One region of the Streptomyces sp. CA189 genome, then DNA from elsewhere that is predicted to be linked to it. Evidence: predicted binding sites of a transcription regulator. Region 1 holds the regulator's gene; the other holds the start of a gene.
The links. The regulator HrcA, encoded in region 1, represses chaperone genes, less so after heat shock. The targets are predictions, from matches to a motif close to TTNGCACTCNGNNNNNCNGAGTGCNAA.
Positions count from the first base shown of each region.

Region 2: the regulator HrcA is predicted to act here: its motif matches at 1,810-1,836, upstream of groL (chaperonin GroEL).

Region 1 covers NZ_JBWJVM010000026.1:3,598-7,226, reverse strand. Annotated here, with positions in the region: gene AC061S_RS20425 (DUF3097 domain-containing protein) at 1-651, opposite strand, end outside; gene AC061S_RS20420 (MBL fold metallo-hydrolase) at 680-1,405, opposite strand; gene hrcA (heat-inducible transcriptional repressor HrcA) at 1,576-2,592, shown strand; gene dnaJ (molecular chaperone DnaJ) at 2,593-3,629, shown strand, end outside.
Region 2 covers NZ_JBWJVM010000059.1:5,620-9,248, reverse strand. Annotated here, with positions in the region: gene groL (chaperonin GroEL) at 21-1,643, opposite strand; gene AC061S_RS31945 (cold-shock protein) at 2,013-2,219, opposite strand; gene AC061S_RS31940 (ubiquitin-like small modifier protein 1) at 2,613-2,891, opposite strand; gene thrC (threonine synthase) at 2,929-3,629, opposite strand, start outside.

The sequences.
Region 1 (3,629 bases):
CCAGTCCTGGCCGGGCGGGATGACCGGCCAGGAGCGGATGCCGAGGGCGGAGGGCTTCACCGCCTGCCAGACGTCCACGTACGGGTGTCCCACGATCAGGACGTGCGGGGAGGTCACGGAGGCGGCGATGCGGGACTCCTTGGAGCCCGGGACCAGGTGGTCCACCAGGATGCCCAGCCGGGCGTCGGCGGCGGGGGCGAAGTCGGCGACCACCGACGGGAGGTCGTCGATGCCCTCCAGGTACTCCACCACGACGCCCTCGATCCGCAGGTCGTCGCCCCAGACCCGTTCGACCAGTTCGGCGTCGTGGCGGCCCTCCACGTAGATCCGGCCCGCCCGGGCCACCCGCGCGCGGGCCCCGGGGACGGCGATGGAGCCCGAGGCCGTACGGGCCGGGGCGACCGGCCCCCGGACCGGGCGGGTCAGGGTCACCACCGCGCCGTCCAGGAGGAAGCCACGGGGTTCGAGGGGGAAGACGCGGCGCTTGCCGAAGCGGTCCTCCAGGGTGACCGTGCCCGCCTCGCAGGCCACCACCGCGCCGCAGAAGTCCGTACCCGCCACCTCGACCACCAGATCGGGATCGGCCGGCACCTCCGGGACGGGCTTGGCGCGCTTCCACTGCGGGGTCAGGTCGGGGGAGTACTCACGCATCCGGCCGAGGGTAGGAGAGCGGGCCGCCTCAGGTGTCCGACACGCCGAAACGGGCCGCCAGTGTGTCGCGTTGGGCACGCACGAAGGCCGCGTCGACCACCGCTCCGTGACCCGGCACGTACAGAGCGTCGTCCCCGCCCAGGGCGAGGAGCCGGTCCAGGGCGGCCGGCCACTGCCGGGGCACCGCGTCCGGACCCGCCTGCGGCTCGCCCGATTCCTCGACCAGGTCGCCGCAGAAGACCACCTCGCGGGCTCCGGGCACGAAGACGGCCAGATCGTGCCGGGTGTGCCCCGGGCCCACGTTCGCCAACAGCACCTGCACCCCGCCGAGGTCGAGGGTCCACTCGCCCGACACCAGGTGCCGGGGGAGCACCAGCAGGTCCGCCGCCTCGGCCGCCTCGGCCTCCGCCAGGCCGTGCCGGACCGCGTCGGACCGCAGCTCGTCCCGGCTCACGGAAAGCAGGGAGTCCAGCCCGACCGGACCGTAGACCTCGGCCCCCGCGAACGCCGCACCGCCCAGTACGTGGTCGAAATGTCCGTGTGTGAATGCGAGATGGGTCACGCGCCGGCCCGCCAGCCGCTCCGCCTCGGCCCGCACCAGCGCACCTTCCCGCAGGCAGGACCCCGGGTCGATCAGAAGGGCGGAATCCTCGCCCACCACCAGGCCCACGGTGCAGTCCCACACCGGCAGGCGCTTGCGGCCGGCCCGTTCTGTGAGCTGTTCCCAGCCCGCCTCTTCCCAACGCACGTCCATGCCGCGACGCTACCTTGGCGGGCCGCCCTTGCTGCGGGCGTACCACCCCGCCGTACACTGACCGGGGGATCTCTGGCACTCGAACGCTCAGAGTGCCAACAGACCGAGCCGGTTTTCGCAGCAGGAGCCGGCCGGAGCAACGGACGACGGAAACGATGGAGGTGTGCGCGATGCTCAGCGAACGCAGACTCGAAGTGCTGCGCGCCATCGTCCAGGACTACGTCGGGACGGAGGAGCCGGTCGGCTCCAAGGCGCTCACCGAGCGGCACCGGCTCGGCGTCTCGCCCGCCACCGTGCGCAACGACATGGCCGTGCTGGAGGACGAGGGCTACATCGCCCAGCCCCACACCAGCGCCGGCCGGATCCCCACCGACAAGGGCTACCGCCTCTTCGTCGACAAGCTGGCGGGGGTCAAACCGCTGTCGACGCCCGAGCGCCGGGCCATCCAGAACTTCCTCGACGGGGCCGTGGACCTCGACGACGTCGTCGGCCGTACGGTGCGGCTGCTCGCGCAGCTCACCCGGCAGGTCGCCGTCGTCCAGTACCCGTCGCTGACCCGGTCCACCGTCCGGCACGTGGAGCTGCTCTCGCTGGCCCCGGCCCGCCTGATGCTCGTCCTCATCACGGACACCGGCCGGGTCGAGCAGCGGATCGTCGACTGCCAGGCCCCCTTCGGGGAGGCCTCGCTCGCGGACCTGCGGGCCCGTCTCAACAGCCGGGTCGTCGGCCGCCGGTTCACCGACGTGCCGCCGCTGGTGCAGGACCTTCCGGAATCCTTCGAGAACGAGGACCGGGTGACGGTGCGAGCCGTCCTCGACACCCTCCTCGAAACGCTGGTGGAGGAGGCGGAGGAGCGGCTGATGATCGGCGGCACCGCCAACCTCACCCGCTTCGGACACGATTTTCCCCTGACGATCAGGCCGGTGCTCGAAGCGCTGGAGGAGCAGGTCGTGCTCCTCAAGCTGCTGGGCGAGGCCAGTGAGTCGGGAATGGCCGTAAAGATCGGGCATGAGAACGCCTACGAGGGACTGAACTCCACGTCCGTCGTCTCGGTCGGCTACGGTTCGGGCGGCGAAGCAGTCGCCAAACTCGGCGTGGTCGGACCGACCCGCATGGACTACCCCGGAACGATGGGAGCGGTACGCGCAGTGGCACGTTACGTCGGACAGATCCTGGCGGAGTCGTAAGTGGCCACGGACTACTACGCCGTTCTCGGCGTGCGCCGCGACGCATCGCAGGACGAGATCAAGAAGGCATTCCGGCGGCTCGCACGCGAGCTGCACCCGGATGTGAACCCCGATCCCAAGACGCAAGAGCGTTTCAAGGAGATCAACGCCGCCTACGAGGTCCTCTCGGACCCGCAGAAGAAGCAGGTCTTCGACCTCGGCGGCGACCCGCTGTCCTCCTCGGGCGGCGGCGGAGCCGGCGGCTTCGGAGCGGGCGGCTTCGGCAACTTCTCCGACATCATGGACGCCTTCTTCGGCCAGTCCTCGCAGCGCGGACCGCGCTCGCGGACCCGCCGCGGCCAGGACGCCATGATCCGCCTCGACCTGGAACTGGACGAGGCCGCCTTCGGCACGACCAAGGACATCCAGGTCGACACGGCCGTCGTCTGCACCACCTGCTCCGGCGAGGGCGCCGCCCCCGGCACCTCCGCGCAGACGTGTGACATGTGCCGCGGCCGCGGTGAGGTCTCGCAGGTCACCCGGTCCTTCCTGGGCCAGGTCATGACCTCGCGGCCCTGCCCGCAGTGCCAGGGCTTCGGCACCGTGGTCCCGACCCCGTGCCCTGAGTGCGCGGGCGACGGCCGGGTCCGCTCCCGCCGCAGCCTCACCGTCAAGATCCCGGCGGGCGTCGAGAACGGCACCCGGATCCAGCTCGCGGGCGAAGGCGAGGTCGGCCCCGGCGGCGGCCCCGCCGGCGACCTGTACGTGGAGATCCACGAGCTGCCGCACCCGACCTTCCAGCGGCGCGGGGACGACCTGCACTGCACGGTCACCATCCCGATGACCGCGGCGGCCCTGGGCACCAAGTGCCCGCTGGAGACCCTGGACGGCCTGGAGGAGATCGACATCCGGCCCGGCACCCAGTCCGGCCAGGCGATCCCCCTGCACGGCCGGGGCGTCACGCACCTGCGCGGCGGCGGCCGCGGCGACCTGATCGTCCACGTCGAGGTCACCACCCCCGGCAAGCTGGACCCGGCGCAGGAGGACCTGCTGCGCCA
Region 2 (3,629 bases), on a different contig from region 1:
GGCCGGAGCCCGGGGGCGGATCAGAAGTCCATGTCGCCGCCCGGCATGCCGCCGCCGCCAGCGGCGCCGGCCTTCTCGGGCTTGTCGGCGATGACGGCCTCGGTGGTGAGGAAGAGGGCCGCGATCGACGCCGCGTTCTGCAGGGCAGAGCGGGTGACCTTCGCCGGGTCGATGATGCCCGACGCGATCATGTCGACGTACTCGCCGGTCGCGGCGTTCAGGCCCCAACCGATCTGCAGGTTGCGGACCTTCTCCACGACGACGCCACCCTCGAGACCACCGTTGACGGCGATCTGCTTGAGCGGGGCCTCCAGCGCGAGCTTGACGGCGTTGGCGCCGGTCGCCTCGTCGCCGGTGAGCTCGAGCTTGTCGAAGACCGAGGAGGCCTGCAGCAGGGCCACGCCGCCACCGGCGACGATGCCCTCTTCGACGGCCGCCTTCGCGTTGCGAACGGCGTCCTCGATGCGGTGCTTGCGCTCCTTGAGCTCCACCTCGGTCGCGGCGCCGGCCTTGATGACCGCGACACCGCCGGCGAGCTTCGCCAGGCGCTCCTGCAGCTTCTCGCGGTCGTAGTCCGAGTCGGAGTTCTCGATCTCGGCGCGGATCTGGTTGACGCGGCCCTGGACCTGGTCGCTGTCACCGGAGCCGTCGACGATGGTCGTCTCGTCCTTGGTGATGACGACCTTGCGGGCGCGGCCGAGCAGGTCGAGACCGGCGTTCTCGAGCTTGAGGCCGACCTCCTCGGAGATGACCGTGCCGCCCGTGAGGATGGCGATGTCGCCGAGCATGGCCTTGCGGCGGTCGCCGAAGCCCGGAGCCTTGACGGCGACGGACTTGAAGGTGCCGCGGATCTTGTTGACGACGAGGGTGGAGAGCGCCTCGCCCTCGACGTCCTCGGCGATGATCAGCAGCGGCTTGCCGGACTGCATGACCTTCTCCAGGAGCGGCAGCAGGTCCTTGACCGAGCCGATCTTGGAGTTGACGATCAGGATGTACGGGTCGTCGAGGGACGACTCCATGCGCTCCATGTCGGTGGCGAAGTACGCCGAGATGTAGCCCTTGTCGAAGCGCATGCCCTCGGTGAGCTCGAGCTCCAGGCCGAAGGTCTGCGACTCCTCGACCGTGATGACGCCTTCCTTGCCGACCTTGTCCATGGCCTCGGCGATGAGCTCGCCGATCTGGGTGTCGGCGGCGGAGATGGAGGCCGTAGAAGCGATCTGCTCCTTGGTCTCGACATCCTTGGCCTGCGCCAGCAGGGCGGCGGAGACGGCCTCGACGGCCTTCTCGATACCGCGCTTGAGGGCCATCGGGTTCGCACCGGCGGCCACGTTGCGCAGGCCCTCGCGGACGAGCGCCTGGGCGAGAACGGTGGCGGTGGTCGTACCGTCGCCGGCGACGTCGTCCGTCTTCTTGGCGACTTCCTTGACCAGCTCGGCGCCGATCTTCTCGTACGGGTCCTCGAGCTCGATCTCCTTGGCGATGGAGACACCATCGTTGGTGATCGTGGGGGCGCCCCACTTCTTCTCAAGGACGACGTTGCGACCCTTGGGGCCAAGGGTGACCTTGACGGCGTCGGCGAGCTGGTTCATGCCTCGCTCGAGACCGCGCCGGGCCTCCTCGTTGAACGCAATGATCTTGGCCATCTGAAGTGGTCCTCCCGGACAGCGGTGGATTGCTCCCGGACCGCGCCCGCGCCCGCGACGGACGGCCTGCGTGCCCGGCGGTTTCTTCCCGCCGGACCCTGCGGGCCTCACTGACCCGGTCCTCGTATAGGTAGCACTCTCACCAGGAGAGTGCTAACGCCAATGATTAGCACTCGACCCCCCCGAGTGCAAGCGGCTTCGGGTAACCCGGGATGAACAGCCGGACGCCGCAAGGGCGCCGGGGCCGCCACGCACGAGGGGCCCGCATCCCGTGTCCAGGATGTGGGCCCCTCGTACATATGCCGTTGTGCCGTCGTGCGCGGCCGCTGTGCGCGGCCCCGTACGTGTCGGTGGTCGATCGCGGTCGGACTAGCCGGCGGCGAGCTTGACCATGTCCGCCTGCGGACCCTTCTGGCCCTGCGAGATCTCGAACTCGACCCGCTGACCCTCTTCAAGGGTGCGGTACCCGTCCATCTGGATGGCGCTGTAGTGGACGAACACATCCGCACCACCGTCGACCGCGATGAAGCCGTAGCCCTTCTCCGCGTTGAACCACTTGACGGTGCCCTGAGCCATGCCTAACTCCCCTATTACTGGCCCTTGCGCAGGACCGCACTTCGCGGTCCCGGGTCAGAACTTGCGCCGGAACGCCTCGACCGGGGCTGAATGTATCCGCACCGCTGCTGTCTGCAACAGGTCATTCCGACGAGAATTCTGGACACGGCGAAAGATTGAAATAGGGTGAAAACCCAGAATATTCCAGGGCAACTCGGGCCGGACAAACTTCGCCAAGGACCCATAGCGCACTTGCATGTTGACTCAATGTCAACCCTGTCGCGGCCCGCTCATATGCGGCGGGCAAGAACAGCGGAGGGGACTTCCCCAACTCTACCGCGCCCAACCAAGCAGAATTGCCCCCTCCGTTTAGTAACGGAGGGGGCAATTCAGTTTCTACGAGCCGTTGGCTGCTCAGCAGCCGCCCGCGACAGCGGGGATGATCGAGATGCCGGCGCCGTCCGGAGTGGACGTCTGCAGCCCGCCCTCGAAGCGCACGTCGTCGTCGTTGACGTAGACGTTGACGAAACGGCGCAGCTTGCCCTGGTCGTCCAGGACGCGCGCGGCGATGCCGGGGTGGCTCGCCTCCAGGGACTGGATGACCTCTTCGAGGGTCGCGCCCTCGGCGGAGACCTCGGCCTGGCCGCCGGTGTAGGTGCGCAGGATGGTGGGGATGCGGACGTTGACGCTCATGGCGCTACTGCCTTTCCGGGGTGCAGGGAGAAGAGGATCAGGCCAGGTTGGCGGCGCGGAACGCGTCCAGGCTGGGGCGGATGGTGGCGGTCTGGCCGCTGTCGGCGGCCACCGCCTCCAGGGTCTTGAGGCCGTCACCGGTGTTCAGGATCACGGTGGTCAGCGTGGGGTCGAGCTGCCCGTTCTCGATGAGCTTCTTCGTCACGCCGACGGTCACGCCGCCCGCGGTCTCGGCGAAGATGCCCTCGGTCTGGGCGAGGATCTTGATGGCCTCGACGACCTGCTCGTCGTTGACGTCCTCGACGTAACCGCCGGTGCGGCGTGCGATGTCCAGGACGTACGGGCCGTCCGCCGGGTTGCCGATGGCCAGCGACTTGGCGATGGTGTTCGGCTTCTGCGGGCGGACCACCTCGTGACCGGCCTTGAAGGCGGTCGAGACGGGCGAGCAGCCCTCGGCCTGGGCACCGAAGATCTTGTATGGCTTGTCCTCGACGAGGCCGAGCTTGACGAGCTCCTGGAGACCCTTGTCGATCTTCGTGAGCTGCGAGCCGGACGCGATCGGGATGACGATCTGGTCGGGCAGCTGCCAGCCGAGCTGCTCGCAGATCTCGTACGCCAGGGTCTTGGAGCCCTCGCCGTAGTACGGGCGCAGGTTGACGTTGACGAAGCCCCAGCCCTCGCCCAGCGGGTCGCCGATGAGCTCGGAGCAGAAGCGGTTGACGTCGTCGTAGTTGCCCT